3 regions of the Desulfovibrio sp. SGI.102 genome follow, and region 2 is predicted to be linked to each of the others. Evidence: predicted binding sites of a transcription regulator. Region 2 holds the regulator's gene; each other region holds the start of a gene.
The links. Region 2 encodes sigma-54, which starts transcription at its own class of promoters, with help from an activator protein. Its sites were predicted from a motif close to CTGGCACGGNNNNTGCTT; they were not measured.

Region 1 (10,325 bases), on a different contig from region 2:
AGAAGGTCTGCCAGGCCGGGGAGGGAGCCTGTCCGTCCGTGTCTTCATTGACGGCCGTATGCAGGGCGCGCACGGTACGGGGGCTCCAGAGACGCGCCGCAGGGGCGGCAGCGGTGGTATCGGCATCGTCCCAGGCCTGCGCGTGACGCAGGGCGGCATCGCGGGCCAGGGTCTCCAGACCGATGCCGCTGATGGAGCAGGGCGTGCCCGTGAAATAACGGTCGATGACATCCTGTGACAGTCCTAGGGCCTCAAAGGGCTGCGAGCCGCGGAAAGATCGCAGGGTGGAGATGCCCAGACGGGCAAAGGCCTTGAGCAGGCCCTTCTTCAGGGCGTTGATATAGCGTTCCTGCGCGTCTTCTTCGTCAAGAGGCCCGGCGTCCGTGCTCAGGTGGCCTTCCCGGGCCATGCGGCGGACGGCATCCAGGGCCGCGTGCGGGCAGACGGCATTGACGCCGTAGCCGATGAGCTGCGCCATGTGGATGACCTCGCAGGCTTCGCCGCTTTCCGCGATGATGCCGCAGGCATGGCGAAGCCCGGCACGGATGAGATGATGGTGCAGGCCCGCGCAGGCCAGCAGGGCGGGGATGGGCGCCTTGTCCGCCGTCATGGCCGTATCGCTCACCACCAGGATGGTGGCCCCTTGGGCGATGGCAGCCTCGGCGTCAGCGAACAGGCGATCGAGGGCCGCGCGCAGAGCTTCTCCGTCGCCGTGGGCCGGGAAGGTGGCGTCAAGGGTGGCGGCCCGGACGGCGGGACGCCGCGAGGCCCGGATCCGGCGCATGTCGTCCGTGGTGAGGAAAGGATGGGGCAGGCGCAGGACAGCGCAGCTTTCGGGGCCCGGTTCCAGGATGTTGCCCGCACGTCCGGCATGGCCCATGAGCGACATGGACAACTGTTCCCGGTAGGGGTCGATGGGCGGGTTGGTCACCTGGGCGAAACGCTGCTTGAACCAGCGGAACAGGGATTGCGGCTCGTCGCTGAGGCAGGGCAGGGGCTTGTCCGTCCCCATGGAGCAGACGGGCTCCTGGGCGTTCTGGGCCATGGGCACGAGGACCTGACGCTGCCATGTGCTGTCGCAACCGGCCTGACGCAGACGGCGGTCCAGCGGCGGCAGGGCGTGCGCGGCATCGCATTCTTCGCCCATGCCGTTCAGGGTCTCAAGGCGCACGGCGTGCTTCTGGAGCCAGCGGCGCCAGGGCTGGGAGCGTATGACCTGCCCCTTGATCTCCGCATCAGGCGCGATGCGGTGGTGTTCCACGTCCGCCAGGATCATGCGCCGGGGCTGGAGCTGGCCGCGCTGGATGATGTCCTCTTCAGGCACGTCCACAAGGCCGCTTTCCGAGCCGAGCACCATCAGGCCGTCCCGGGAGACGCTCCAGCGGCAGGGGCGCAGGCCGTTGCGGTCGAGCATGGCGCCCACGCGCCGCCAGCCGTCGGTGAAGACGAGGCAGGTGGGGCCGTCCCAGGGTTCCATGAGGGACGAGTGATATTCGTAGAAGGCGCGCTTGTTGTCGCCCATGACGAAGGTGGGCCCGAAGGGTTCGGGGACCATCATCATCAGGGCGTGGGGCAGGGTGTAGCCCGCGCGGACCAGCAGCTCCAGCACGTTGTCCAGGGTCCCGGAATCCGAGGTATCGGGATTGATGACCGGCAGGGCGTCCTTCAGATGTGCTCCCAGCAGGGGCGAGGCGAGCACGGCCTCGCGCACGCCCATGTGGGCCGCGTTGCCGCGCAGGGTGTTGATCTCGCCGTTATGGGCGGCCAGACGGAAGGGCTGGGCCAGGGGCCACGAAGGCAGGGTGTTGGTGGAAAAACGTTCGTGGAACACGGCAAAAGGCGCGGCGCAGTCCTCGTCCGTCAGATCGGTATAGAACTCGCCCAGCCGGGAGCCGGGGAGCATGCCCTTGTAGACGATGCTCCGGCAGGAGCAGCTGGCCACATAGAACAGGCGGGTGTCCTGTCCCTGCCGGCGCAGTTCCTTCCAGATCAGGTTCTCGGCCATGTGCCGGGCAAGGAACAGGCGGCGTTCAAGGGCTTCGGGATCATGGAGCTCGGCGGCTTCGGGGGAGCTGGTATCCGGCAGGACGAGCAGCTGCAAAAAGCCGGGCATGGTCTGACGGGCGGCGGGAGCCAGCACGTCTTCGCGCACAGGGACGTCGCGCTCGTCTTCTACGCGCAGGCCGCAGGTCGTGAAAATCTCTCGGAAACGCTGCAGGCACAGCGCCCGCAGGGCCGCATCCCGGGGCAGGAAAAGCTGGGCCACGGCCCAGGGGGCGGCACAGACCGATAATGCAGGCCACTGGCGCAGGAAAAAGTCGCGCGGCAGGGGGAAGAGGATGCCGGCGCCGTCACCGTTCCTGCCGTCACCGCCGCCACGATGGGCCATGCGGGTCATGGCGCCCAGGGCCATGTGCATCACGTCATGACGGCTCTGGCCGTCCAGATAGGCAACAAAACCCACACCGCAGGCATCATGCTCCCGGCGGGGATCGAAAAGACCGTTCATATGTCACTCCTGGGAAGGCTGGGGAGTGGAGGGAAAACGTCCCCGGGCGGGGATGGTCATGCCCGGCCCGGGGAGACAAAGGAACCATTTCGGGGATCAGTGCAACCAGAGCATCTCCGCATAGGAGGGCAGCGGCCAGACGGCGGCATTGAGCATGCGCTCAAGAGCGTCACAGTGTTCGCGGCAGGCTTGCATGGCAGGGGCCACACCGTCACGGGCGATACGGGCGGCCGTGTGGGCGTCCGCAGCGGCACGCAGCGCAGCGAGCTGCTGTTCCAGAGCAGAAAGGCTGCTGTTCAGGCCCGCAGTATGGCCGCGCAGGCAAGTGAAACGCTCTTCTTCCATGGCGGCCTCATTGCTGACGGCCCGGGTCTTGAGTACCAGATCCGCGGCATTAGCCTGCTCCTGCAGGGCGACGGGCAGAATCTGTGTGCGAGACATGTCCAGCATGAGCGAGGCTTCGATGGCGATGGTCTTGGCGTAGGTGTCCAGCAGGATCTCCTGGCGGGCCAGCATCTCGCGTTCGGAAAGCACGTTCTGGCGCAGGAACACGTCCATCACTTCAGGTGTGTTGTAGCGTTCCAGGGCATCCACGGTAGTGGTCAGGTTGGGCAGGCCGCGACGGGCCGCCTCCACGGGCCACTCGTTGGAATACCCGTTGCCGTTGAAGACCACGGCCTGATGCTCGCGGAACAGACGGGGCAGCAGTTCCTGCAGGGCGGCATTGAGGCTCGTACCGGAGCCCACAGCAGCTTCCAGCTCGGTGGCGATGTCGTCCAGGGCGCAGGCCATGGCCGAGTTCAGGGCGATGTTCACCGGCGCGATGGACTGGGAGGAACCCACGGCCCGGAATTCGAACTTGTTGCCGGTGAAGGCAAAGGGGCTGGTACGGTTACGGTCGGAAAGATCCACGGGCAGGGGCGGCAGGGAGGAAACGCCGATCTCCATGCTGGTGCGGCCGGGCTTGTGGGCCACACCGTTCATGATGGTGTCGATGACGTCGGTCAGCATGTCGCCCAGATAGACGGAGATGATGGCCGGCGGGGCTTCGTTGGCGCCCAGACGATGATCGTTGCCCGCACCCACCGTGCCCAGACGCAGGGCGATACTGTGCTTGTGCACGGCCCGGAGCACGGCGGCCAGGAAGACGAGGAACTGGGCATTGTCCAGCGGGGTCTTGCCGGGATCGAGCAGGTTGTTACCCTCGGAATCACTGATGGACCAGTTGTTGTGCTTGCCGCTGCCGTTGACGCCGGCAAAGGGCTTTTCGTGGAGCAGACAGATGAAGTCATGCCGCGGCGCGATCTCGTGCAGCAGGTTCATGATGAGCATGTTGTGGTCGGTGGCGATATTGGCGTCCTCGTAGATGGGCGCGATCTCGAACTGACCGGGGGCCACTTCATTATGCCGGGTCTTGGCCGGGATGCCGAGGCGGAACAGGGCGTCCTCCACATCCTGCATGAAGGCCATGACACGCGCCGGGATGGAACCGAAGTAGTGGTCCTCCATCTCCTGGCCCTTGGCAGGCGGGGTGCCCATCAGCGTGCGGCCCGCCAGCAGCAGGTCGGGGCGCAGGGCGGCCAGACGGCGGTCAACGAGGAAATATTCCTGTTCCGGCCCCACGCTGGGACGCACGAAGGTGGCCGTATCGTTGCCGAACAGGCGCAGGATGCGCAGGGCCTGGCGGGAAAGGGCGGAGATGGAGCGCATGAGCGGGATCTTGCGGTCCAGGGCCTCGCCCGAATAGCTGTAGAACAGGGTGGGCACATGCAGGGTGCGACCGATGATGAAGGCAGGGACCGTGGGATCCCAAGCCGTGTAGCCGCGGGCCTCGAAGGTGGAGCGCAGGCCGCCGGACGGGAAGGAGGAGGCATCGGGCTCGCCGCAGATGAGCATCTTGCCCGAGAATTCGTTGATGACGCGGCCTTCGCCGGTGGGGGTCAGGAATGCGTCGTGCTTTTCGGCCGTCAGGCCGGTCATGGGCTGGAACCAGTGGGTGTAGTGCGTGGCCCCCTTGCTGATAGCCCAGTCCTTCATGGCACAGGCCACGGTATCCGCGATGTCCGGGTCAAGGCGTTCACCGCGGGCGATGGTGGCCTTCAGCGTGCGGAACACGGGCTTGGGCAGACGCTTTTGCAGGATGTCGAGGGAGAAAACGTCACAACCGAAGATGGTGTCGATATCGGTGGCAGGGGGCTGGTGGTCCGGATGGCTCTGGGCGATCTGCCGGATGGCATCAGTTCGAGCATTCATGGGGAGACTCCTTGGATCTCTTTTTTCAGGCGCGCCGGAAAGGAGAGGGTGACACCTTTCACGGCGGCCTGATGGGGAGGAAAACGGGAAAACTTCTGGCGGATGTTCCTTACAGGGCGGCGGGGCCGCGTTCACCGGTACGGATGCGGATGGCATCCAGCACGTCGTAGATGAAGATTTTGCCATCGCCGATCTCGCCGGTGCGGGCTACGGTAACAGCCTGCAGCACTTTTTCCAGTGCTTCGTCATGGACCACGATTTCGATTTTGATCTTGGGCAGGCAGTCCACGGCGTAGGTGGTGCCGCGATAGACTTCCGTATGCCCGTGCTGGCGGCCGAAACCGCGCACTTCACTGTAGTTCATGCCGTGGATGCCGATAGTGGTCAGCTGTTGCTTCACTTCTTCGAACTTGGAGGGGCGGATGATGATTTCGAGCTTTTTCATAGTAGGCTCCAGATATTCCTAGTGACAGGTGGAGATGTCTCGGCAGTTACAGGGTGTAGCCGCGTTCGTTGTGCAGGCTGAGGTCCAGACCCCGGGTCTCGGAGGCGGGATCCACACGCAGGCCCACCAGGGCATCCGTCAGCTTCAGCAGGATGCGGCTGACCAGGTAAACAAAGCCCCAGGTGGCGACGATGGAGATGATCTGGACCACGAGCTGCCACGGATTGCCGTAGAACAGGCCGTTGACACCGTTGATGCCGGCGGAGGCGAACAGACCGGTGGCAAAGGCGCCCCAGGTACCGCCTACACCGTGGATGCCTACCACGTCGAGGGCGTCGTCATAGCCCAGGCGGTTCTTGAGCAGGATGCCACCGTAGCAGATCATGCCGCCGGCAAAGCCGATGACCAAAGCAGGCATGACTCCCACGAAACCGGCTGCGGGCGTAATGGAGACGAGGCCCGCCAGCGCACCGGAGATGGCACCCAGGGTCGTGGCCTTGCCGAAGCGCAGGTATTCAAGGAGCATCCAGCCGAAGATGCCGCCGGCCGTGGCCAGATGGGTGGTGACCAGGGCGTGACCCGCAAGGGCGTTGGCAGCCAGAGCACTGCCGGCATTGAAGCCGAACCAGCCGAACCAGAGCAGGCCGCCGCCAAAGAGCGTCATGGGCAGATTATTGGGGATCATGGGCGTCTTGCCGAGATCAGCGCGGGGACCTACCGCATGGGCGCAGGCCAGGGCCGCGGCGGCGGAAGCCATATGCACTACGGCACCACCAGCAAAGTCCACGGCGCCCAGCTTGGCCATCCAGCCACCGCCCCAGACCCAGTGTGCCATGGGGCAATAGGCAAAGACCGTCCAGAGTGCGGAAAAGATCAGCATGGCCGAGAAACGGATGCGTTCGGCATAGGCACCGGAGATGAGCGCCACGGTAAGGGCTGCGAACATGCACTGGAAGGCCATGAAGACATTATGCGGCAGATTGGCTGCGGGGCCGTTGGCTTCGCCCCCCACGCCCATGAGGAACACATGGGCAAGGTTGCCGATAAGGCCGGAGATATCGCCGCTGAAGGCAAGGGAATAGCCGAACAGGGCCCAGATGATGGAAACCATCCCCAAGGAGGCATAGCTGTGCATGCATGTGGAGAGGATGTTCTTTGACCGGACGAGCCCGCCGTAGAACAAGGCCAGGGCCGGAGTCATGAGCATGACGAACGTGGCGCAAAGGATGATGAACGCGGTGTCTGCAGGATTCATGGAAAACCTTCCTGTGGTCTGGCGGTGCGACAGGTATCGGGCCTGTGCACTGCGGAAAATATGATTGCCGTTTTCTCAGACAGCGAGCAGCGGCAGACGGCACAGGACAAAGCAATCCTTGTGCCAGAAGCAGATATGAGGAAGGTTTGTTGATGTAATAAGCTAAAATTATTTATAAAAAATTTATATTTAACGAAAGCGCACCAGAATGCAGAAGAAAAAGAGTCCTTGGGAAAGGTATATTTCTACCAAATGGTAGGAATGTGCCGAATGTACGAACATGCGCTTTACGGCACAAACGGGATTTGAGGTTGATAATCTTTATAAATCAACTAGATATGAAGACATTTTTATTTTTCTACCAGGATGTAGAAAGTTGATGCGCTCTGCATTGATTGAACACCCAATCACTGAAAATTGAAATATATCGTATTGATATAATTATATTTTTTTAAATTTATACCAAAATGTGGACAAAGCGGAGCCGCAGGTCCGGACGGACAGACGCTATGTTACGAAGCGTTGTTTTGTGCCGTATAGTTCCCTGCGGACCAAGACAACAAGGGCGGAAAGATATGCCCTGGACAGGATCTGTGCAAAGGCGAAGCTGGCCTGCCTGCATGGTGAGGAACCCATCCTGCTTCTTGCCGGGAAAAGATGGTTTTCGTGCGCCCGCACACGGAATCCCGGGCGTGATGCGGGTATCTCCCTGTGGAACAAGAGGATGACCTTCAAACACAGACAAGGAGATCAGGATGCCCGGACAAGCATGGTTGGCAGGAAGGGGCGCAAGTGCTCTCAAGGTAGGGCGTGCCTGGCTGGGGAGCTGCTGCGGCCTGTTACTGGTGGCGGCTTTGGACAGACTGGCCGTAGGCGATTACGGCGTGCCCATGTTGATAGGTTCTTTTGGTGCCTCGGCGGTACTGCTGTTCGCAGCCCCGGACAGTCCGTTGTCCCGCCCACGCAATCTGCTGGGAGGGCACTTTTTTTCTGCTCTGGTCGGTGTGGCCTGCGCACAATGGCTGCCGCCCTTCTGGGCTGTATGCCTTTGCGTACCCACAGCCATCGCCGTCATGCTGCTGAGCGGGACAGTGCATCCGCCGGGAGGGGCCACGGCCCTTATCGCCGTCACAGGCGGAGAGCAGATCCGGCAGCTGGGCTTCTGGTATGCTGTAGTCCCCTGCCTGGCGGGTGCTGCCCTCATGCTGGCTGTTGCCTGGTCCATGACGGCAGCGACATATCTGTGGGCCCGCCTGTACGGTCGTGTGCGCGTGAAAGAGGGAGAGACGACGGGTCTCCATATCCTGTCAGGAAGGTAAAGTTCACGGGCGGTTGGGCAGGGAGCAGGCTGCCGCATGACAGGATCGGCGGATCCGGCAAAGAAAGGACTGTCCTCCCTGTATGTTTCCTGTTATCCAGCTGTCTTGCCTACGGAAAGGGAATAGGCTACATTATAAAAGGAGTAACCGAAGCACTGTCCTCCAGTGGCTATTCCCTTTTTAAAGGAGATTGTTGATGATAAAAAAGGTCTTTACCGTGCTGCTGGGCCTTCTGGTGGCGGGCACCATGATCTCTGTGGACTGTTCGGATGCGGCGGTCAAGCGTAACCGTGTGCGCCCGCGTACGGTCAGCAAACCGGTGACCCAGCCTGCCCCGACGGCCACGCAACAGACGACCGCTGCCCCGGCAGCGGCGGCTACGGCGACCGCTCCCAAGACGACTACGGCTCCTGCCGCTACGGCCACCCAGCCCACTACGGCCCAGGGCATGCCCTATGGTCAGACGATGGCCCCCGGCCAGACCATGGCCGCACCGCAGTCGCAGGGCAGCGGCATGGGCAGCGCCCTGCTGGGCGTGGGTGCCGGCCTTGCCGGCGGCTATCTGCTCAACAGCGCTCTGTCCGGCTCTGATGCCACCGCCGCTACCGCTGCTGCGCCTGCCGAAGGAGGGCAGTCCGCCGTGGCTGCTGCCCCGGCTCCTGCGGCTGCTCCGGCCTCGCCTGTGGCGAACCTGCTGGGCTACGACACGGCCAACTACTGTACCCAGCTCTCGCAGGGCAATGCTGACGTCATGCAGCAGTGTACTGCCGCTGAGGCCGCAGCTACGGCGGCTTTCCGCCAGTGTGTGGCCATGTCCACTGGGTTGAACGGCATCGGCAGCTACGATGCCCTGCTGCGCTGCCTGCGCGGTACGCCCGCTGCCCAATAAGCTGGCTTCCTGTCAAGAGAATCGTCCCGTCTGATGTTTTCAGGCGGGGCGATATTGTTTTGCAGGGCATGGCGGGAGAAATGGTAAATGGAAAGACTCCTGACTAGAAGGCCAGGCGGGGCTCTGCCAGCATCCTGTCGATATCTGCATACTGGATGGAATGCTTTTTCAGCAAGGCTTCAAGGGCAGGGCGGTCCCATAGGATAAGGCCCGGTGACCGCGCTCCGGAGTACGCTTCAAAAAAAAATCGTTTTCTTTCCTCAAGAGCATTGACAGGCTGCCCGCTTTTCTATAAGAACACCCTCACGACGCGCTCGTAGCTCAGCTGGATAGAGCAACAGGCTACGAACCTGTAGGCCAGGAGTTCGAATCTCTTCGGGCGCACCACAACAAAAACAAGCGGTTAGCTGTAACAGGCTGACCGCTTTTTTTGTATCTTTTCTTCAGCAGGGCGTAGGGGCAAAGATGCCGCATGCTATCGCGCTGTCCCTGTCCAGAGCCTCCCCCTTTGCTTGAAGAGGATATGGTGAGCAATGTTTTCACGTCCAAGGCGAGGCGAGGAGAGGCTGACTATCGCTTTGTCCTGCTATCCTTCCTTCATTGATCTTGCTCATGGCGGACACCGGCCTCCCCGCTCTGGGGGGCGCCTTATTGTTTTGAACAGTGCAGCAGGGATGGGCTTCCCAATGTCCCAAGGGAGTCTGCCCAAGTAAGTTGGCTCCACCTCCGTTTCGCTGTTGTCGAAGCAAGTGTGCCCGGTCGTGATCGTATTACCGGGAAACCTCGGATACAAAAAAGGCCCCGCCGGAAGCGGGGCCTTTTTCATTCAGTCGGAAGCGGGAGCTTCGCGGCGGCTTAGTACATGCCGCCCATGCCGCCCATGCCACCCATGCCGTCAGGCATGGCAGGAGCGTCCTTCTTGGGTTCGGGCTTTTCGGAGATGGCGCATTCGGTGGTCAGCAGCAGGGAGGCCACGGAAGCGGCGTTCAGCAGGGCGGTACGGGTCACCTTCTTGGGGTCGATGACGCCGGCCTTGATGAGGTCTTCGTATTCGCCGGTAGCGGCGTTGAAGCCGAAGCCGTCCTTGCCCTGGCGGACCTTTTCCACAACGATGGAGCCTTCAAAGCCGGCGTTGTGGGCGATCTGGCGCAGAGGAGCTTCGATGGCGTTGCGGATGATGTTCACGCCGGCCAGTTCGTCGTCGTCAGCGGGCTTGATGCTGTCGAGCACCTTGGACACGCGGATCAGAGCGGTACCGCCGCCAGGCACGATGCCTTCTTCCACGGCAGCGCGGGTAGCGTTCAGGGCGTCTTCCACGCGGTCCTTCTTTTCCTTCATTTCCACTTCGGTAGCGGCACCCACATGAACCACGGCCACGCCGCCCACCAGCTTGGCCAGGCGTTCCTGCAGCTTTTCGCGGTCGTAATCGGAGGTGGATTCCTCCACCTGGGCGCGGATCTGCTTCACGCGGGCCTTGATTTCGTCGGCCTTGCCGGCGCCGTCAACGATGGTGGTGTCTTCCTTCTTGACCACCACGCGCTTGGCGGTACCCAGGTCGTTGAGGGTCATGTTTTCCAGCTTGGTGCCGGTGTCGTCAGAAGCCACCTGGCCGCCGGTCAGGATGGCGATATCCTGCAGCATGGCCTTGCGGCGGT
Region 2 (10,325 bases):
GCTCTACCGTCCGTATCGCGGCAAGCTGGTGGATGCGGGGACCTTCGACATGGCCGTCATGCGTGCCGAACTGCAGCGCCAGATGGAAAGACACGACCTGCGGACCCAGCTGCCGCCCGACAGCCTGATGATGTTCTCCATGGCGGCCCCGCGCCGTCTGGAGGAATATCTTTGCAATCAGCCGGAAGCCACCATCCTGGAACTGGAATATCCCCTGACCCAGGTCATCAGCTGCAACGGCCGGGAATATACCTTCAAGGGACGCCTGGACAGACTGGACAGGCGTGAGGACGGCCTCTGCATCGTGGATTACAAGACCGGTACCATCAACAGTCCTGCCGGTGCCTTATGGGATGACGAAGCCCTGTTCGTCCACATGGCGCAGGTCCGGGACGCAGGGATCCCTCTTGAGGAACGCCGCCGGCTGGCCGCCGGGGCTTTCGACCAGCTGGCCGAGAAGCTGCGCATGATCCAGCTGCCCGCCTACCTGTGCATGCTGCACGCCGCCGGTTTCAAGGATCTGCACGACGCCGCCCTGGTGGAACTGCGCGACAAGGGGCGGGAATACTGGCTGTTCGGGCCCAGGCTGGATCTGGACAATGGCGAACGCATCCGTCAATGCTTTGACGTCCTTTCCCTGCTGCTCTGGCATATGGAGCACGGCCCTGATTTCACCGGCCGTCCGGGCGAAGGTTGCCGCTGGTGCGACTATCAGGCACTTTGCCATGCCTGACAGAGACAGCGGCCTTGTGAAAATAAGGTTTTTCTGGTAATGCTTTCCGAAAATTGATTTCAATACCGCCCCTCGAGGGCTTTACCTTATAGCGCCATGTTGGAGGTTGCATCATGGCTTTTCCTTCTTTGTCCATTGGAGACCTGACCGCTAAAATGCCCATCGTCCAAGGCGGCATGGGTGTTGGCATTTCCCTTTCCGGCCTCGCCTCTGCTGTTGCCAATCAGGGCGGCATCGGCGTCATCGCCGGAGCCATGATCGGGATGAAAGAGCCCGACGTGGCCAAGAACCCCATCGAAGCCAACCTGCGCGCCCTGCGCCAGGAGCTGACCAAGGCCCGGGAAAAGACCCAGGGCATCATCGGCGTCAACATCATGGTGGCGCTGACCACGTTCAGCCAGATGGTGCGCACGGCCATCGAAAACCGTGCCGACATCATCTTTTCCGGTGCCGGTCTGCCCCTGGAGATGCCCAAGCATCTCCTGCAGGCCTGCGAAGAAAAAAAGGAAGAGTTCAAGACCAAGCTGGTCCCCATCGTCTCTTCCGCCCGCGCGGCGACCCTGATCGCCCGCAAGTGGCTCTCCCGCTTCGACTACCTGCCCGACGCCTTCGTGGTGGAAGGCCCCAAGGCCGGCGGCCACCTCGGCTTCAAGCGTGAAGAGATCAACGACCCGAACTTCGCCCTGGAAGTCCTGGTCCCCCAGGTGGTCGAAGCCGCCAAGCGCCTTGAAGACCAGAAAGGCCGCGCCGTGCCCGTCATCGCCGCCGGCGGCATCTACACCGGCGAAGACATCAAAAAATTCCTCGACCTCGGCGCTTCCGGCGTCCAGATGGGGACCCGCTTCGTGGCCACCAAGGAATGTGATGCCGATGACCGCTTCAAGCAGAGCTACATTGCTGCCCGCGAGGAAGACATCACCATCATCAAGAGCCCGGTGGGCATGCCCGGCCGCGCCCTGCAGAACGACTTCATCGAGGCCGCCCGCCAGGGCAACAAAAAGCCCTTCAAATGCGTCTTCCACTGCGTGCATACCTGCACCTGCGACCAGGAAAAGACGCCCTACTGCATCGCCCAGGCCCTCATCAGCGCCATGAAGGGCAACCTGGAACGCGGCTTCGCCTTCTGCGGCGCCAACGTGGCCCGGGTCAACAGCATCGTTTCCGTCAAGGAACTGATGGAATCCCTGCAGCAGGAATTCGACCAGACCATCAGCAAGGGCAAGCAGACCCTGCAGGGCCTGCTGAAGTAACGCCCGCCTCATCCATCATCCTGGGGCCGGCCCTGCCGGCCCCTTTTTTTGCCTCTGGAGGACCATGGATGACACCCTTCCCCTGGTGGACAGCGCCACGCTGCCCGATGCTGAAAAAAAACGCCTGCGGAACAGCCATCCCCTGTACGGGCGCATGAACGGCGAAGTGATCTGGATGGCTTATGAAGAACTGGGCTATGATGCCGAGGCCTGCGCCACGGTCATGGATACCGAGCTGGATCTGCGCCACCGCACCGTCAGCCTCATGGCCACGCTGGAGCAATCCCCGGATGCCTGCTGCGTGCTGGAACTGCCGGATGCCCCCTGTGCTTCCTGCACCGCCTGCCCGGATCTGACACGGCTTGCCATCGACGCCGCGACACCACAGTGGCGGCAGTGGCTGCCCCCCTACGCCATCGGCTGCCGCGTCCATGCCCGCCTGCTGTCGCATACGGAAGCCGGACAGGCAGGATGTCGCCCTCCGGAAGGGGCCGCCCTGCCCCGGCGCCAGATGCTCTGCCCATGCCTGGCGCCCGAAAAATAGCCCGCAGCAAAGAAATTTGGGCTTTTCCCGGAAAAAGGCTTGCCTTTTTGGCAAAGCTTGGGTAAAGGAACTGCTTGCGCGGCCATGCTGGATGCATGGCTCATTGCCTGCGCAATGCGCGGCCGCTGTTACCCGGCTTTGCCGCATAAACGATACACACAGTTTTCTGCATATACGGAGGACATCATGAGCAAAGAATGCGATTTCTGCGGCAAAAAGCCCCAGGTCGGCAATCTTGTCAGCCATTCCAACATCAAGACCAAGCGCCGCTTCAACCCCAACCTGCAGCGCGTGCGTCATCAGTTCGCTGACGGCACCGTGCGCACCCTGACCGTGTGTACCCGTTGCCTGCGCTCCGGTGTGGTGACCAAGCCCGCCGCCCGCGCCAAGCAGGACTAACTTGTTTTTTGTCCGCAAAGCCCCGGTTGCCACTGCAATCGGGGCTTTTTTGCTATGAAGCCCCGCCTTCTGCGCCTGCCTGCCCCTTTTGCGGGGTACTGGCACGCCCAGCGCCGCCCGCGTCCCCTGCCGTTCCACTGGCGTTCCCTCACCGGCCCCGAGGGGATCACCTCCTACAACCAGCGCCAGGAAATGATCCTCGTGCTCAGCGCCTGCGGTCTGCCCCATCAGCTATGGCGCTTCCGCCAAAAAGAATACATCTATGTACCTGCCCTGCTGGAAGGTCTGGCCCGGCAGGAGTTGCAGCACTTCCATGCGGAAAAGCAGCGCCCTCCGGCACTCCGCGGCCTGCCGCCCGCGCTCCATGCCCGCTGCTGGCTGGCTGCCCTGCCCCTGCTCCTGCTCGTCCTCTGGCACGGCCTGCGCAGCGGCTGGTGGCCGCTGCCCGACGGGCTGCCCCTCCCAATGGGCTGGGAACAGGCCGGAGCGCTGGACAACGTCCGCCTGCGCATCTACGGAGAATGGCAACGCCTGTTCACGGCCCTGACCCTGCATGCCGACGCCGCCCACCTGGGCGGCAATGTCCTGCTGGGCGGCATCATGCTGCCCCTGCTGGCCCGGCTGACAGGTCCGGGACGGGCCCTGCTGCTGACCGTGCTGGGCGGCGGGCTCGGCAATCTGCTCACCGTGGCGCTGCGACGGGAATTCGTCCTCAGCCTGGGCTTTTCCACGGCTGTCTTCGCGGCCATCGGAGCCCTGGCCGGGTATATGGTCCTGCATCATGAAAGCAAGCGCTACCTGCCGCTGGCGGCCGGCGTAGGCATTCTGGCCATGTGGGGCATGGGCGAAGGGAACGTGGACTATCTGGCCCACATCTGCGGCCTGGTGGCCGGCATGACCCTCGGTTTCTGGGAGGCTCTGCGTACCAGACGGCGCTGGCCGGGCCTGCCGCAATGGCTGTCCGCCCTGCTGGCCCTGCTCTTGCCCGTGCTGGCCTGGATACAGGCTTTTCAACAGGGATGACGGCGAAACCATCTCCCTCCGGCACTGTCCGCCACCACGGATGGCGACCGAAAAAAGCTGCGTCCGCATGGCAATGCCGTGCAGGACGCAGCTTTTTTATGGCAAGGTGATGAAGGATCTGTTCCCCGGAAGCGCCCGGCAGCTCCTAGAACATGTCCAGTCTGGTCACGGCCAAAAAGCCGCAGACAGCCACGAACATTCCCGTAAGGCAGGCATACGCCCGGCGGGTGCGCAAAGAAAGGATGCCGCCCACCATGCTGGCAGCAAACAGTACGGGCCAGCCCATCTGCCCTTCAAAAAGGAATATCGCCTCTCCCAGCAGATCACAGGCCAGCCACAAGGCCACATAGCACAGCATGTAGAGCGAGAACTGCCAGGCAGCGCGCACCACGGCCCCCAGCGCTACGGCCTGCCCCGGCGTACAGCCGCGACCGGAAGTGAACCACGCCGTGACCAGATCCACCAACGGATTGAGGGCCACCCGCTGGTAGCGCTCCGCATAGCTGGCGCCGTAAGCCGCGAATACCGCGAACATCAGGGGGGCCAGGAACTGATGGGCCTTAGACCAGCCCGGGATGATGGACAGGGGAAAAAGCAGCAGGAAGGCCAGGGTCCCGAAAGGCGGGACCACACTGCCCAGGGCGATGACATCGAGCCAGAGCAGCTCCACCACGATCCCCAGCGAGAGCGCGGGCTGCCACTGGCCGGAAAGGCCGCCCAGCAACAGGGCCCAGAACAGGGGCCTGTCAGCCAGCCTGAAGACAAAGGAGGAACGGGCTACCCCCGCGAGGACAAAAAAAAAGCGTATTGCACGCCCAGCCAGAGGGCATCAGAGAAGCTGCTCATAAGCATCCCGGATTTTGTCGGAAGGCACACAGCGGAAATCCAGCTCTACCTGCTGTTGCAGCATGGCCCGCAAGTCCTCCCTGTCCTGTTCGGAAAGGGCCACATGCGGAAAGACCTGGATCTTGCCCGGTGCGTAGTGCAGATTGCCGATATTGAGGGCCCGGATGTCGACGCCGCTCTCCAGGGCCCTGCGGGCATCCTGGCAGTCGGCAAAGAGGACGAGGCTGCTCTCGCCACAGCAGGCCAGGGTCTCAAGCAGGGCGTCCACCGGTACGAAGTGGATGGCCACCTGCTCCGGCACGGCCAAGGAGACGATCTGCTGCTGCAGAAGGTCCGCCGACATGGCGTCATTGGCAACTATCAGGTGCCGGGCGGCCACATAGGGCAGCCAGCCTTCGATGACCTGCCCGTGCACCAGACGGTTGTCCACTCTGAACCAGAGCATACGGATCAATCGCCTGTTTTTTCTTTGTTCCGGGAACGCAGCATGCTGCCGGCCACGACGATGCCCTTGGTTCCGGCCTCTCCGGCCAGCTTGGCCAGCTCGGCCAGGGGCTTTTCGCGACAGGTGAAGACCTTGAGCAGCATGGGCAGGTTGACGCCGGTGACGACTTCCACATTATGGCTCCCCAGCAGGGAGAGGGCCAGATTGGTGGGGGTGCCGCCGAACATGTCGGTGAGGATGATGACCCCGGCGCCCTTGTCCAGCCGCTGGGCGGCATCATCCAGACGGCGCACGGTCTCGGGCACTTCCTGGGCGATGTCCACGCTGATGGAGGTGCAGTCGCTCAGGGTACCAAGGATGAACTCCGCCGTGCGCAGCATGGCAGAGCCATAGTCGGCATGAGCGACAACGATGATGCCGACCTGGGTGGAAGATTGCTGTTCCGACATGACATACCTCGCGCTGGAACTGAAATTTCTGCAAAATGCAGCACGTAAGGCCAAGAGTGCCAGCTTTCCTAGCCAAGTTCAAGGTGCCTGTGCTCGATACTGGCCGGATAATCCGCCTGACGCAGCATCTGGAACAGGGCCTCGGCCGTGGCGACGGAACGGTGGCGGCCACCGGTACAGCCCACGGCGATGGCGACCCGGTAGCGGCCTTCCGCTTCCATCTGCGGCAGCATGAAGCGCACCAGGTCAAAAAGCTTCTTCTCGAATTCCTGCGCGGCCTCGGGGGCAAAGACATAGTCACGGACAGCCTTGTCCTTGCCGCTGAGGGGACGCAATTTTTCTACAAAATAGGGATTGGGCAAAAAGCGCAGGTCAAAGACGAAATCCGCCTCGCGCGGGACGCCGTACTTGAAGCCGAACGAGATGACGTTGACCCGGATGGCCCGCAGCTTGCCCGACGTCCTGCTCCAGCGCTTCTGGATGGCGCGGCGCAGGTCATGGATGGAAAAACGGCTGGTATCTATGACCAGATCCGCCATCTCGCGCACGGGGGCCAGACGCGTGCGTTCCTCGTGCAGGGCATCCTCAAGGCCCATGCCCTCACGCTCCAGCGGATGGGGCCGGCGGGTGGTGGCATAACGGCGCATGAGCTCCTGCGCTCCGGCTTCCAGAAAAAGCAGTATGGGCCGGACCCCGTGCTCGGAAAGCTGGGCAAGGGCCACATTGAGCTCTTCCAGAAAGTCCTGCTGGCGCATGTCCATGCCCAGGGCCATGCCCCGGAAGCGTTCCATGGATCCGCGCCGCATCATCTCCACCATCTCGACGGCCAGCCCGGCAGGCAACCCGTCCACAGTGAAATAGCGCAGGTCTTCAAAGACCCGCAGCGCCGTACTTTTACCGGCCCCCGAAAGGCCGGTGACTATACAGACCTGGACAGGCGCTGCCGCGCCCTCGGATGGTGTCTGGCTCATGGCAATCTCGAAGGGGCCCCCTTGCGGGGGCCCCGAAGTCTTTACAGGACGGGGTCGATGACGGCATAGCCGCCGATGCGACGGCGGTACACCACATTGACGCGGTCGGTCTCGGCATTGATGAAGACCAGGAACTCACTGCCGATGGATTCCAGCTGCATCAGGGCTTCGTCCAGATGCAGGGGCTTGGGCGCAAAGCGCTCGGTGCCCACCACGGCGGGTTCTTCATCGGGATCGGCTTCCAGGTTGTAGGTGAAGACGTCCACGCTGGCGTTGCGGGCCTGACGGCGCTGTTCCTTGACGCGCGAGACGTGCTTCTTGATCTGGGCCTCGACCTTGTCCACCACAAGGTCGATGGCGGCGTACATGTCGGAAGACTGCTCGGAAGCACTCAGGTGCAGCCCCTCGCCGGCGATGGTCACTTCACAGCGATGCCGGAACTTGTCCACAGTAAGCACAACACCGACTTCCAGTCCGGAAGCCTTGCCAAAAAAGCGTCCCATCTTCTCCATGCGGCGACGGGCATACTTCTTCAGATGATCGGAGGCCTCGAAGTTCTTGAAAGTGAAAGCAATGTTCATAGAACCTCCCGTGGTGCAGGAATCAGAAATGTTCCTTGCGCTTTGAGGATGAGGGGATGTTCAGCGCCGTGCGGTATTTGGCCACCGTGCGCCGTGCGATATTGACCTTCAACTGTTCCTTGAGCAGCTCGCCGAGCCGCTCGTCGCTCAGGGGCGATTTGGGATCTTCGCCAGCGATGAACTTTTTGATCAGAGCCTTGACGCTCTCTGAGCCTACCTGACTTCCATCGTCCAGTTCAAGCCCGCTGTTGAAGAAAAATTTCAGTTCGAAGATGCCGTGCGGCGTCGCCACATACTTGTTGGTGGTGATGCGGCTGACCGTGGATTCATGCATCCCGATATCGTCGGCGATATCCTTGAGGATGAGCGGCGCGAGCTTGGTGACGCCGTCACGGAAAAAGGGCTGCTGATGTTTGACGATGCTCTCCACCACTTTATACAGCGTCCGCTGCCGCTGGTACAGACTGCGGATGAGCCAGGATGCGGAACGCACCTTTTCTGAAACGTAGTCCTTCTCTTTTTCATTACAGGAGGGAACGCCATCACGCAACATGCTGGAGAGCTGCAGATGCGGCAAACCATCTTCATTGAGCAGGATGACGAACTCGTCACCGACGCTGTACACGAAGACGTCAGGGCTTACATAGGTGGGCTCGCTGCCGTCGAAGCTGGCACCGGGCAGGGGCTCCAGGGACTGGATGATGTCCAGGTACTCGCGCAGGCCTTCCATATCCAGCTTGAACTTGCGCAGCAGGGGCTTGTAGCGGTGGGCTTCCAGATCTTCCAGATGCGACTGCACCAGTTCCAGCAGGATGGGGTCACGGTCGTAGCGCAGGCTCTTCAGCTGCACCAGCAGACATTCGCGGGCATCCCGGGCCGCCACGCCCACCGGGTCGAAAAGCTGTACGCGCTCCAGCACGGTCTGCACGGCCTCCGGCGTGGTGGACGCCATCTCGGCGATCTCTTCCACGCTGGCCCGCAGATAGCCCGACGAGCCCAGATTGCCGATGATGATCTCGCCGATCTCCTTCTGCTCGTCCGTCAGGGTAGAAAGATGCAGCTGCCAGAGCAGATGGCCTTCCAGCGTGGGCTTGGCCGAGTAACGGGCCTCCAGGGGAGAGATCTCTTCCGCGATCTCCAGTTCCCGCCCCTGCGAGGTGCGCGGCGTGCTGGCGAATTCGCCGAGATATTCCTCCCAGTCGGCATTGCGGGAAAGGTCTTCGTCATAGACTTCGTCCTGGGGCTTCTCGTGCCGCGGCTCCTCCTGATCCTGCGGAGCCACGGGCTCATTGGCTGGGGCCTCTTCCAGGAAGGGGTTCTCCAGCAATTCCTGCTGGACGGTCTCCAGAAGTTCGACACGAGAAAGCTGCAACAGCTTGATGGCCTGCTGCAGCTGGGGGGTCATGACCAGCTGCTGCGACAATTTGAGTTGTTGACGAAGTTCCAATGCCATGGGGTGCTATCCTGTCAGTAAAAATTTTCTACGTTTCAAATACCATGCCACATGCTGCACCAATAGGCAAGGGAGGCTGGCCTGGGAGCACAAAAAAGGGAATATTTCAAGTCATTGCATAAAAAAGGACGCCCCGCGCCAGCGGAGCGTCCTGAACGGCTTTTCTTGCACAAAAGCCCTATTTCTTGTGGTTGTTCTTGGCGGCCTTGATGAATTCGCGGAACAGGGGATGCGCCGCCATGGGACGGGACTTGAACTCGGGATGGAACTGGCAGCCCAGGAACCAGGGATGGTCGGGCAGTTCCACGATCTCCATCAGGGAGCCGTCGGGGGCGGTGCCGCTGAAGACCATGCCCTTTTCTTCCAGCAGATCCTTGAAGGCGTTGTTGAACTCGTAGCGGTGACGGTGGCGTTCTTCCACCAGTTCCTTGCCGTACGCTTCAAAGGCACGGGTATCGGGGATGATCTTGCAGGGGTAGGCGCCCAAGCGCATGGTGCCGCCCTTGTCGCTCTCGGCGTCGCGCTTTTCCAAGTTCTTGGTGCGGAAGTCGAACCATTCGGTCATCAGGTAGATGACCTTGTGGGCGCTCAGGGGATCGAATTCTTCGGAGTTGGCGTCTTCCAGACCGGCCACGTGACGGGCGAACTCGATGACCGCACACTGCATGCCCAGACAGATGCCGAAGAAGGGGATGCGGTTCTCACGGGCATAACGGATGGCGGCGATCTTGCCTTCCACGCCGCGGTAACCGAAGCCGCCGGGCACCAGGATGCCGTCGCAGCCGGCAAAGGTGGCGGCCACGTTGCCGTCGTCCACGTTCTCGGAATTGACGTAGCGCAGGTTCACGGAAACGCGGTTGGCCACGCCGCCGTGGATCAGGGCTTCATGCAGGCTCTTGTAGGCTTCCTTCAGGTCCACATACTTGCCCACGATGGCGATGGTCACGCTGCCCTGGGGATTGGCACAGTCGTAGACCAGCTTTTTCCAGTCTTCCAGGTGGGCGTTGCGCGCGGGCAGGCGCAGCATGATGGCCACTTTCTGATCGAAGCCTTCCTCGTAGAAACGCAGGGGCACTTCATAGATGTTGCCCACGTCCACGGAGGAGAACACGGCATCCTGATCCACGTTGCAGAACAGGGCGATCTTGCGGCGCATCTCTTCGGGGATGCTGTGCTCGCAGCGGCAGAGGATGATGTCGGGCTGGATGCCAATGGAAAGCAGTTCCTTGACGCTGTGCTGGGTGGGCTTGGTCTTGTGCTCACCGGCGGCCTTGAGGTAGGGCACCAGCGTCAGATGGATGTTCAGACAGTTGTCGCGGCCCAGCTCGGACTTGAGCTGGCGGATGGCTTCCAGGAAGGGCAGGCCTTCGATGTCGCCCACGGTGCCGCCGATCTCGATGATGGCCACGTCAGGGGCGTTGTCGCCTTCGGCCAGGGAAAGCACGGTGCGCTTGATCTCGTCGGTGATGTGGGGGATCACCTGCACGGTGCCGCCCAGGTAATCGCCCCGGCGTTCCTTGGCGATCACGTGGTTGTAGATGGCACCGGAAGTGGTATTGTTCTTGCGCGACATGGGCACGTTGAGGTAACGCTCGTAGTGGCCCAGGTCCAGGTCGGTCTCGGCCCCGTCA
Region 3 (10,325 bases), on a different contig from region 2:
CAAGACAAAATTGCCGGATGGCGGCAACAGGGCCAGGATTGGCCATGGATCCCCCCGCCTAGGCCGATTCCCGGCCGCAGCACTTCTTGTACTTTTTGCCGCTGCCGCAGGGACAGGGATCGTTACGGCCCACCTTGGGCTCGGGACGACGGTAAGCCTTGGGGCGACGGGCCACGCCGTCCACATAGTACAGCTTGCCGTCCTTGCGCTGGAAAAAGCTGCGTTCGCCGATCTGGCGCACGGAACCTTCCAGTTCGTAGTAGGCATAAAATTCGGCCGTATCGAAGAGCTCGCCGTTCTCGCCTTCGGGCTGGTCCTTTTCACAGGGGCCCATGTCCAGACGCAGCCAGTGGACGTCACGGGTCTGCTCTTCCAGCATCTGGGCGGTCAGATCTTCGCGATAGGCGGGATGGGTAGTCTCCACCAGATAATCGAATTTGCCGAGGCAATAGGCGCTGAAGCGCGAGCGCACCATGGTGTCGGCATCATCGGGCCAGGCCTTGCCTTCCAGGTAGGGACCACAACATTCGTCCAGAGGGCGGCCACTGCCGCAGGGACACAGTTCAGACATCTTGCAGTTACATCCTTGTTATGACAGCTGCCATGGCAGAGCCACGGCGCTTTGCAAGTGTAGCCCATGGCCGCCCCGGCGGCAAGCAGGACAGGCGGGGGACGGCGGAACGGGGCGCGTTGCGGGGCATGACGCTGTTCCCGCCCCGGCGGCCCCTCTTCCGGGAGACAGCCGGACACCGACTCCCTTCCCTTCCGGGACGGGACATGCCGAAAAGCCCGGCGCGCGGCCGGAGCCCACAGACGATGAAAAAGGGCCTCCCTGCCGGGAAGCCCTCCATGCGATCTTTTGGCAAAAGGACTCAGTTGCGCGGTGCGGACAGACGCACGTAGCAGCTTTCCGGGATTTCGCCGTCGGGCAGTTCCCCGGCAGCCATCCGCAATTCCATGCAGGTGGCGGCCTTTTTCTCCAGCCTGGCCCGGCCCAGCAGTTGCCCACCGGCATCCACCACCTCGCACAGGGCCCCTTCGGCGGGGCCTTCCTTCTTGGAGCCCGAGCACCAGAGCATCAGGCTGCCGTCCTTCCGGGCCTCCGTGCGGAACACTTCGCTGAACCCGGCGTACCAGAGCAGCCTGACGATGCGCCGCCCGGACAGGAAGGAGAGCAGGCCCGGCACGACGCCGATACAGGCCAGGATGCCGGACAGCCAGAAGGGATTGAAGCCCAGCAGGGACACGGTCAGGGAGTAGGCCCCCTGACGCAGGCTGGCGGCGTCGCTCCAGACGGTGACCTCATAGCGCTGCGTGGCGCTGGCCGGTGTGCCGCGCACCCGGACGCTCAGGGCATAGGTGCCGGGAGTGGCCCCCTGCTCCGCCACGATCTCGCCGCGCCACATGCCGTTGCCGAACCAGTAGCTGGCAAAAAAGCCGTCCAGACGGAAGCTCAGCGGCGCGCCTTCCGGGGTCACGGAGACCAGCAGGTCGCTGTCGCGCGGCTTGTCGATGCCGATGGGGCCGGAAAGCATGGTCCCCTGCCCGGCAACGATGTCCAGATGGTAGGACCCGGCACGCATGAGGGCCTGCAGACCGTCCACAAGAACGAGGACAGCCAGCCCCAGCACAAGAGCGGCCAGCAGACCTGTGCGGCGCTGGCGTTCTTTGAGGGCTGGCAGTGCCTGCCAGAAGGAATTGGAGGAATCGCTCATACGGGCAGTCTAGAGGAAGAGCGGCCTTCCGGCAAGCCCGCCGCCTCCGCTTCGGGCCCCGGCCCAAAGCGGCGGGGACGGAGGGCAGCGGGCTTTTCCGGAGGCGAATGTCAGCGAACGATCCCCAGGTGGTGCTGGGGCTGTTCCAGGACCCGCCAGTAGACCAGACTGGCGCCCTGCCGGGGCAGTTCGATGTAGGTGGCGCCTTCATCGGCGTAGACCTGGCGGATCTTGCGGATCAGGGCGAACGCCCCCATCCAGACAGGAATGGAGATGCCAAAGAACCAGAGGCAGAACGTGCTCATGGAGGACATGGGCAAACGGGAGGCCATGTACATGCCCAGGAAGACAGCGCCTATCATCACCACATTGGCAACAATGCGGACGATGCTGGAATACAGGGAACGCTTGTAGCTGCTGGTCATGACGGGCTCCTTGGCGGGAAGAAGGTCTGTTATCAAAAGACTGCCGGGAAAGGCTTTTCACGGCAGTCTCGTCTAGCAGGAGGGGGTGGGGGGCGGAGGGCCGCCCCCCGGGTTGTGGATGCTGCTGTTGTTTACTTCTTGAAGATGTTGGTGCGGGTGATGTTCATGAACCGCAGGGCCTGATGCTTGGCATTTTCCTTGTAGTACATGCGGACTTCGTCACCGGCTTCCCAGGTGGCCGGGGGCAGGTCGATCTTGTCAGCGGGGATGGTGAAGGTCACCAGGGCCTGCAGGCGGGCCGAGTATTCGGTCACAGACATCTTGTCCTTGTCGATGATGGGGAAGGTCTTGCCGTGCACCTTGGGATGGGTGCGCTTGATGCCCTTCTCAACATCGGTGAACTGCACGTTCAGGACTTCCAGAGCCTTGGTCTCGGGGTTGAAGATGGTGACGGTGGACTTTTCCAGGTCGAACATCACGCGGCCGCCGGGAACGGGCAGGGGACCGATTTCAGACGGATCGGCAGGCAGGGTGTACTCATGGACGCCGCCGGAGTAGTGGGGGTTGCGCTGGTCATGATTGACGTCCAGCACCACCAGAAGAGTTTTGGTTTCCGGATTGAAGGCCACGCAGCGGCCCTGTTCCACCTGGCCAAATTCGCACGCGGTCAGACCGAGGCTGAGAGCCAGTACCAGAGTCAGAATTACGTTACGCATTCTCATGTGCTGCCTCCTTACGCCTGGCGCTTCTTGGCGGCCAGTTCAGCCTTGGCGCCCTGAACCATACGGACGGTGATGTAGAGGGAGATGGCGCTCACGAAGCCCAGAACCACCACGGTAGCCACGCCGTTGATGAAGCCGGCATAGGCGGGGAAGTAGGGCTGGATGAGCTTCAGGACCACGGAAGCGAGGCAGCCGATGACGGCGCAGCCGAAGGCGATACGGATGCCGTAACCCTTGATGTACTTGGTGGCAACAGCACCGATCTGGGCACCGATGGCGGCACCGACCAGCATGATGAGGGCGGCCACGAGTTCAGTACGCCCCTTGAAGGTGAAGGAAGCGGCGCCGTACAGGCCGGAGATGGCCACTTCGAAGAGGTCCGTACCCACGGCCACGTGGGTGGGGCAACCGACCAGGTACACCAGGGCGGGCATGCGGATCAGACCGCCGCCGATGCCGAGGATACCGGCCAGCCAGCCAGTGAACAGGGAGACCGCGATGGGCAGCCAGGCGGAGCAGTAGATACCGGCGCCGTGGAAGTGCACCATGGGGGGAATGCGGATGGCGTGCAGCTTGGAGGCCCAGTCGATACCGGTGGCGGTAGCGGAGAGCTCTTCACCGCGGGCGGCGGCTTCGCGTTCCTTCTTCTTGCGCAGGGCCACGTCATGGAAGACCATCCAGGCCATGCAGATCAGCAGCACGACGTACAGCCAGCGCACGACCTTGTCGACGGAACCCAGGCGTTCCAGCCACATCAGCATCTGGGCGCCCAGTTCCACGCCCACGATGGTACCGACCAGCATGGTCAGGCCGAGCTTGTAGTCAACGTTGCCGAACTTGCCGTGCCGCAGGGTCGAGATCAGGGATTTGCCGGCCATGTGGGCAACGTCCGTGCCCACGGCGAAGGCCATGGGGAAGCCGAGGATGTTCAGACCGGGGGTAACCATCCAGGCACCGCCCATACCAAAGAAACCACCGATGATGCCGACGCCGAGACCCAGAATGATCAGACCGGGCCAGAAAATCGTCACGCCGGAGATGGGCATCAAAACATACAACCAATCCATGTTTTCCTCCCTTCCGGCCTAGTGTTCAGCCAGCTCGCGGTGCTTGAGGTCGATACCGATGTGCGACATCACAACGTCGGCCAGGAAGCCGAAGATGCAGCCGACCGTCGGGATGATGATGATGGTCAGGATGGTGAAGTACAGATGACTGTCATTGTACATCTGCGCCCACCACAGCATGATACCGTCCAGGCGGCGGGTATCGGCCACGATGACCACGTTTGCCGCCGCCTTCTTGGCTGCCAGGGCCAGGGAAGGCATCATGACCAGCAGCATGACGAAGCTGCCCGCAATAGCTGTCCAGAGCTTGCGCATCATTTTCATGTTCTCCTCCGGGTCTTGGGGTTGTTACATCCAGATCCTGCGTCCCACGGCAGGACCATTCGTCCCAAACTTCACATGCTCGTTTTAAGCAACACCCGTGCCAACTTCGCTAAAAAACCCGGAAATCCTTGATTACCAACACTGCCAAGCGTTTTTCCTCTTGCGCAAACTGCGCATTGCGGATAGATTTTCAGGAAAGTTGCACGTTTTTTGCGTTATCGGGAGGACGTATGCGCATCTGGACCAGACCCGTCCTGGGAAATTCGCTGGAAACCACCCGGTTCTTCGTCAACCGCAGCATGACAAGCCGGGTGCTTTTGCTCGGTTTACCGCTTTTGACGCTGGTTTTATTACTTGTTTTCCTCGCAACGGGACGCAGTATCGAAGCCATGGTCAATCGCGCAATAGCCCGCAATGCCCAGTTGCATGCCCAGGCCATGAGCCTTTCGCTTGAGCAAATTCTCACAGAGACCCGAAACCAGCTCCTCATCCTGGCCGCGGGTTCCATGGAGCCCAAGGACATGGTACGGCGTCTCCAGTTCCGCGTGCGTGCCGAGGGCCTGCGCTATCGCGAGGTGGCCTTCATGGGCACGGATCCCTCCCAGCGCTATCTGCTGCTCAGCTACGGGGGCGAGATCATCTCCATCCCTCCCGATATCGCCTCCGCCACCGTGGGCAACCCCTTCACCAGCCTGAGCGCGGCCCAGCGGCCCGGCCATGTGCAGGTCAGCCAGCCCCTGGAAGTGGTCTATTCCATGGTCCCGCTCAACGATTCCGTGCAAAGCATCCCCCTTTACGTCATCCGCTTCTCCACGCCCATCTACGACAGCCTGGGCGTCTTTCAGGGCATGCTCATCCTTTCTCTGGACCTGACCGTCCTGCGCGACGCCATCAGCATGTTCTCGTCGTCGTCCGCTCCCCTGCGCACCGCCGACGACGAGACCCGCATCCGCAGCATCTTTTTCGACAACCAGGGCTGGATGCTCTTCCAGTCCGAGAATCTGGAGGCGGACGATGCCAGCGGCCGCCTCAACAGCGACTCGCTGCGCGCCGGCTTCCAGGGCGAGTTCGGCCGCGCCGGCTTCAGCACCGCCTTCCGGCCAGGCTCCAACCACGTCAATTACTGGTCCATGGTCTCCAACGTCCAGAGCGGGCATTCCGGCCAGATCTTCCTGGACAACGGCGATGCCTGGGGCCTTGGGGACAACGCCGTGGAAGGCGTCAGCTTCGCGCCCGTCACCTTTACCGCCAACCCGGACAGCCCGCACACCATCGTAGGCGGCCTGGCCGTGCTGGACACCAGCTTCACCGCCACCCGCACCGGCATCCAGATCATCGGCATCTACGGCATCTGCCTGCTGGCCGGCATCTGCCTGCTGGGCCTGGGCCTGGCCTGGCTGGCACGCGGCACCACCAAGCGCCTGCGCCGCCTGTCCAATGAAGTGAACATGCGCATCGACAGCCACAGCTCCAACCCGCTGGTGCTGCCGCCCATGCCCCGGGAGCTCGAACAGCTCAAGGATGCCATCAACGCCCTGCTCCACCGCCTGCGCCGCAGCGAGGAGGAACAGCTCAACCAGCAGCTCATGCAGGACGCCCGCTGGGCCCGCGAACCAGCCGAGAACATGCCGGAGCTGGACGACATCCCCGAAAACGGCCTTGTGGGCACCTCCGCCGCCATGCAGGACCTGCGCGCCAACTTCCTCAAGGCCGCGCCCACCATGGCCGACGTCCTCGTCATCGGCGAGACGGGCACCGGCAAGGAGCTTGTCTCGGCGGCCATCCACCAGGCCAGCCCCCGGGCCAACGGCCCCTTCATCACCATCAACTGCGGTGCCCTGGACGAGAACCTGCTCATGGATACCCTGTTCGGCCACGTCAAGGGCGCCTTCACCGAGGCGCGCCAGCCCCGCAAGGGCGCCTTCCTCACGGCCGAGGGCGGCACCCTGATGCTGGACGAGATCGGCAACGCGGCCCCCAAGGTCCAGCAGGCCCTGCTGCGGGCGCTCTCCACCCGCATGATCCGCCCGCTGGGCAGCGACGAGGACGTGCCTTTCGATACCCGCATCATCGCCGCCACCAACGCGGAGCTGTTGCAGGACGCCCAGGAAGGTTCCTTCCGCGAGGACCTCTATTACCGTCTGGCCGTCATCACCATCCGCACGCCCCCCCTGCGCCGCCGCAAGTCCGACCTGCCCCTGCTGGCCGTCTTTTTCCTGACCCGGGCCGCGGAATCCCAGGGCCTGCCCACGCCGCGCCTCAGCCGCGGCGCCCTGCGCAAGCTCCAGGAATACCACTGGCCGGGCAACGTGCGCGAGCTGCAGAACTGCCTGACCCGGGCCCTGGCTTTTTGCGAAAATGGCCTCATTTTTGCAGAAAACATCCAGTTGGGACCGGATACCCTTCCCGGAGACATTGCGCGACCGGAACGCGGCAAGCTCTCCTGCCCGCCCGCACGGGCCGACAGCAGGCAGCCCCACGGCGAGGCTGCGGAAACGGCAGAAAGTCCTGTTGCCCAGCCCGTTCCGGCCGAAAGCGAGGATCAGGGCGCGATGCCCGCTGCGGAAGATGCCCAGCCGCGCCTCAATGCCCGTCTTGCCCGTCTGCTGCCCCAGATAGTGGAGCTCGGCAGCATCAGCCGGCAGGAATATCAGGACATGGCAGGCAAGGACATCTCCATGCGTACCGCCCAGTACGACCTGCAGATCCTGGTCCGTCTGGGCCTTGTCCGCAGGGAAGGGCGCGGCCCGGCCCAACGCTATATAGTGTTGCCGGCAGCACGCGGGTTCCGCGCCTGAGGCAGCCCTTCCGTGACATGACGGCACGGCGGTAGGCCGCCTGCCGGATGCCGGACGGTCTGCCCCGGGCGGCCGCGGCCTCCAGGAACAGGCCGGGCGTACCTGCGCCGTCTGCCTTCCATGCCCTGCCGGGGGAAGCAAAAGGAAGTTCCATGACCACGACCATCAAGACTCTCAAACGCCTGTTTGGCCTGGAGCCGCGCATCAGCCGCGAGCAGGCCATGGCCGCTTTTGGCCGTCGCTACGCCTCCTTCAACGAGCTGCTCCAGTCCAATGCGGACCTGGCCGCCATCCTGGCCAAGCTGGACGCGGCCCAGCGCGGCGACAAGCATCTGGAGACCCATCAGGTACGGCGCATCGCCCGCAAGGCGGTCTTCCACTGCGAACGCATGGCGGCCTGCCTCAACGACATGTCGCGCAACCGCTACAAGGATCTGGAAAAAAGCGTGGCTGCCATCGGGCGGCACATCGAGAACGAGCTGGAGAAGCATACCCGCGGCGACGTCAATGCGCTCATCCTGCCCCTGACGGAAGTGGACGCCAGCATGGGCTACAGCGTGGGCGGCAAGAACGCCAACCTGGGCGAACTGAGCAACATGCTGGACATGCCCGTTCCCCCCGGCTTCGCGGTCACCATCCAGGCCAGCAGCCTGGCCCTGCTGCGTCCCAGCGGCCTGTTCAAGAAGATCCATTCCACCTTGTGCAAGGTGGACGCCGACGTGCCCCACAGCCTGCAGGACGCTGCCCGTACCGTGCAGAACCTGATCCTGGAAGCCCCTCTGCCCGAAGAAGTGGAAAAAGCCCTGCTCGACGGCTGGGACGAAGCTTTCGGCAAGGACAGCCAGGTACAGGCCGCCCTGCGCTCCAGTGCCGTGGACGAGGACGGGGTGCAGTCCTTTGCCGGCCAGTACCTGAGCATCCTCGGCGTCACGCGCGAGAGCCTGCCCACGGCCTTCAAGCGCGTGCTGGCCAGTCTGTTCTCGCCCCGTGCCCTGGCCTACCGCGCCCGCAACGGCTATCCGCTGGACGCCACCAGCATGGGCATGTGCTGTCTCAAGATGGTGCAGGCCAAGGCGGCCGGCGTGGCCTTCTCCCGGCATCCCGTGGACCTGCGCTCCAACTGCGTCATGATCCAGGGCACCTGGGGCCTGGGCGAGATGGTGGTGGACGGCACGGCCACCCCGGACAACTGGCTGGTCTCGCGCGCCAACCTGCGCATCCAGCAGGAGACCATCGCCCACAAGGAGGTCCGCCTCGTGCTGGCTCCCGGACGCCACGGCGTGGAGAGCAAGGAAGAGGACGTGCCCGAAAGCCTGCGCAACGTGCCCAGCCTGTCGCATGAGCAGGCGCAGCAGCTGGCCTCCATGGCGCTGGAACTGGAACGCCACTACCAGTACCCGCAGGACGTGGAATGGGCCGTGGACGAAGACGACCAGATCATCCTGCTCCAGACCCGGCCCATGGGTCTGGACGCCTCGGTCAGCGAAGTGACGGCCCCGGCGCTCTCGCACCTGCGTCCCCTGCTCAGCGGCGGCGAAGTGGCGGCCAGGGGCGTGGGCTGCGGCCCCGTCATCCATGTGCATCCTTCGCAGGACCTCACCCACTTCCCCGAAGGCGCGGTCATGCTCCTGCAGCACACCTCGCCCGATGCCATGGTGGCCATGCAGCGGGCCTCGGCCATCATCGCCGAGACGGGCAGCCTTACCGGTCACATGGCGTCTGTCTGCCGTGAATTCGGCATGCCCACGGTCATCAACCTGCCCGGTGCCACCAGTTTGCTGGAAGAAGGCGAGGTCGTCACCGTGGATGCCATCGGCGGGCGCGTGTTCAAGGGCGAGATCCCCGAGCTGCTGGCCCTGCGCCTGCAACCCCGCCGTCCCGCCGCGGATACCCCGGCCCTGATCCTGCTGCGCCGCATCGCCAGCTACATCATGCCCCTGCATCTGGTGGACCCGCATTCGGAGCTCTTCAGCCCGGCCAACTGCACCTCGCTGCACGACGTCATGCGTTATGCCCATGAAAAAAGCTACAGCGAGATGTTCCTCATCTCCGACAGCGTCACCGAGGGCAGCATGGGCGCGGCCAGCCAGCTGGTCTGTCCGGTGCCGCTGGACCTGTACGTCATCGACCTCGGCGGCGGCCTCAAGAATCCCGAGTCCCGCCGCGTCACGCCCGAGGACGTCATCAGCGAGCCCTTCGCCGAAGTGCTGTCCGGCATGCTCAATCCTGCCGTCCAGGCCCGTGGGCCCCGCCCCATCAACATGCGCGGCTTCCTGTCCGTCATGAGCCAGAACATGAGCGGCGGCAACCAGCAGGGCGGCCAGCGTTTCGGCGACCGCAGCTACGCCATCGTCTCGGACCGTTACGTGAACTTCTCCTCGCGCGTGGGCTACCACTACGCCATCCTGGACAGCTGGTGCGGCGAGACCCTGAGCAAGAACTACATCCGCTTCGAATTCGCCGGTGGTGCGGCCGGCAGCGTGCAGCGCGAACGGCGCGTGCGCTGCATCGGGGTCATCCTGACGGAGCTGGGCTTTACTGTAGAAATAGTAGGCGACCGTATCCGCGCCCGCTACCAGAAGTACCCCCGGCTGGATGTCCTCTCGCGCCTGGACCAGCTGGGCCGCCTGCTCATCATGACCCGCCAGATGGACATGCTCATGACCTCCGATGCGGCCGTGCACGGCTATGCCATGAAATTCCTCAACGGCGAATATCACTGATCCCCGGCGGAGGATCGTATCCTGTCACGGAAGCCCCTCCCCTGCGGAGGGGCTTTCCTGTTCCTCTCTTTCGGCAGAGTAGCCACTTTTTTGTGCGGATCGGGTTGCGGACGCAACCAAATAGCCTTAGATTGTCTCGTCTCCCTCTCCCTTTTCAGCAAGGCGGTCTCCCATGCTCCCTACGCTGCCCGAAAACGAAAAAAAACAGACCCTCTTCAGTCGCGACTTCATCCTGCTTTTCTGCATGGCCATGTGCAACAACAGCTATATGGCCGTCTTCTACTGTTTCGAACAATGGCTGGAAGGCTTGCAGGTCAGCCCCAACTGGCGCGGCATCCTGCTCTCGGCCCTGTTCGCCATGGTCCTGCTCTGGCGGCCCCTGGCCAGCATCGTGCTGCTCTCGCGCAGCAAGCTGCCTGCCCTGCTGGTCACCATCTGCCTTTCCAGCTGCATCATGCTGGCCTATCCCTTTATCCACGGGCCCGACAGCATCTGGCTGATCCTGGGCCTGCGCATCGCCCAGGGCATCTCGCTGGCGGTCTACTCCAGCT

Region 1: ACQRCJ_RS05150 (ammonium transporter) is a predicted target of sigma-54. The motif match lies at 6,572-6,589, and genes of this name have one in related genera.
Region 3: ACQRCJ_RS05765 (DVU0150 family protein) is a predicted target of sigma-54. The motif match lies at 4,340-4,357, and genes of this name have one in related genera.

The regions. Positions count from the first base shown of each region.
Region 1 covers NZ_JBNPNC010000015.1:26,657-36,981, forward strand. The annotation lists gene gltB (glutamate synthase large subunit) at 1-2,509, opposite strand, end outside; gene ACQRCJ_RS05140 (glutamine synthetase III) at 2,606-4,762, opposite strand; gene ACQRCJ_RS05145 (P-II family nitrogen regulator) at 4,872-5,207, opposite strand; gene ACQRCJ_RS05150 (ammonium transporter) at 5,254-6,462, opposite strand; gene ACQRCJ_RS05155 (HPP family protein) at 7,218-7,781, shown strand; gene ACQRCJ_RS05160 (hypothetical protein) at 7,978-8,670, shown strand; tRNA gene ACQRCJ_RS05165 (tRNA-Arg) at 8,981-9,057, shown strand; gene groL (chaperonin GroEL) at 9,526-10,325, opposite strand, start outside.
Region 2 covers NZ_JBNPNC010000037.1:7,128-17,452, reverse strand. The annotation lists gene ACQRCJ_RS08800 (PD-(D/E)XK nuclease family protein) at 1-733, shown strand, start outside; gene ACQRCJ_RS08795 (NAD(P)H-dependent flavin oxidoreductase) at 847-1,983, shown strand; gene ACQRCJ_RS08790 (hypothetical protein) at 2,048-2,527, shown strand; gene rpmB (50S ribosomal protein L28) at 2,714-2,926, shown strand; gene ACQRCJ_RS08780 (rhomboid family intramembrane serine protease) at 2,981-3,949, shown strand; gene ACQRCJ_RS08775 (hypothetical protein) at 4,095-4,673, opposite strand; gene ACQRCJ_RS08770 (PTS sugar transporter subunit IIB) at 4,779-5,240, opposite strand; gene ACQRCJ_RS08765 (PTS sugar transporter subunit IIA) at 5,246-5,689, opposite strand; gene rapZ (RNase adapter RapZ) at 5,758-6,660, opposite strand; gene hpf (ribosome hibernation-promoting factor, HPF/YfiA family) at 6,702-7,241, opposite strand; gene rpoN (RNA polymerase factor sigma-54) at 7,264-8,694, opposite strand; gene ACQRCJ_RS08745 (CTP synthase) at 8,873-10,325, opposite strand, start outside.
Region 3 covers NZ_JBNPNC010000018.1:13,238-23,562, forward strand. The annotation lists gene ACQRCJ_RS05735 (hypothetical protein) at 1-46, opposite strand, end outside; gene ACQRCJ_RS05740 (YchJ family protein) at 59-571, opposite strand; gene ACQRCJ_RS05745 (hypothetical protein) at 873-1,715, opposite strand; gene ACQRCJ_RS05750 (hypothetical protein) at 1,826-2,140, opposite strand; gene ACQRCJ_RS05755 (DUF4881 domain-containing protein) at 2,272-2,856, opposite strand; gene ACQRCJ_RS05760 (sulfite exporter TauE/SafE family protein) at 2,874-3,929, opposite strand; gene ACQRCJ_RS05765 (DVU0150 family protein) at 3,948-4,253, opposite strand; gene ACQRCJ_RS05770 (sigma 54-interacting transcriptional regulator) at 4,484-7,051, shown strand; gene ACQRCJ_RS05775 (PEP/pyruvate-binding domain-containing protein) at 7,204-9,774, shown strand; gene ACQRCJ_RS05780 (MFS transporter) at 9,947-10,325, shown strand, end outside.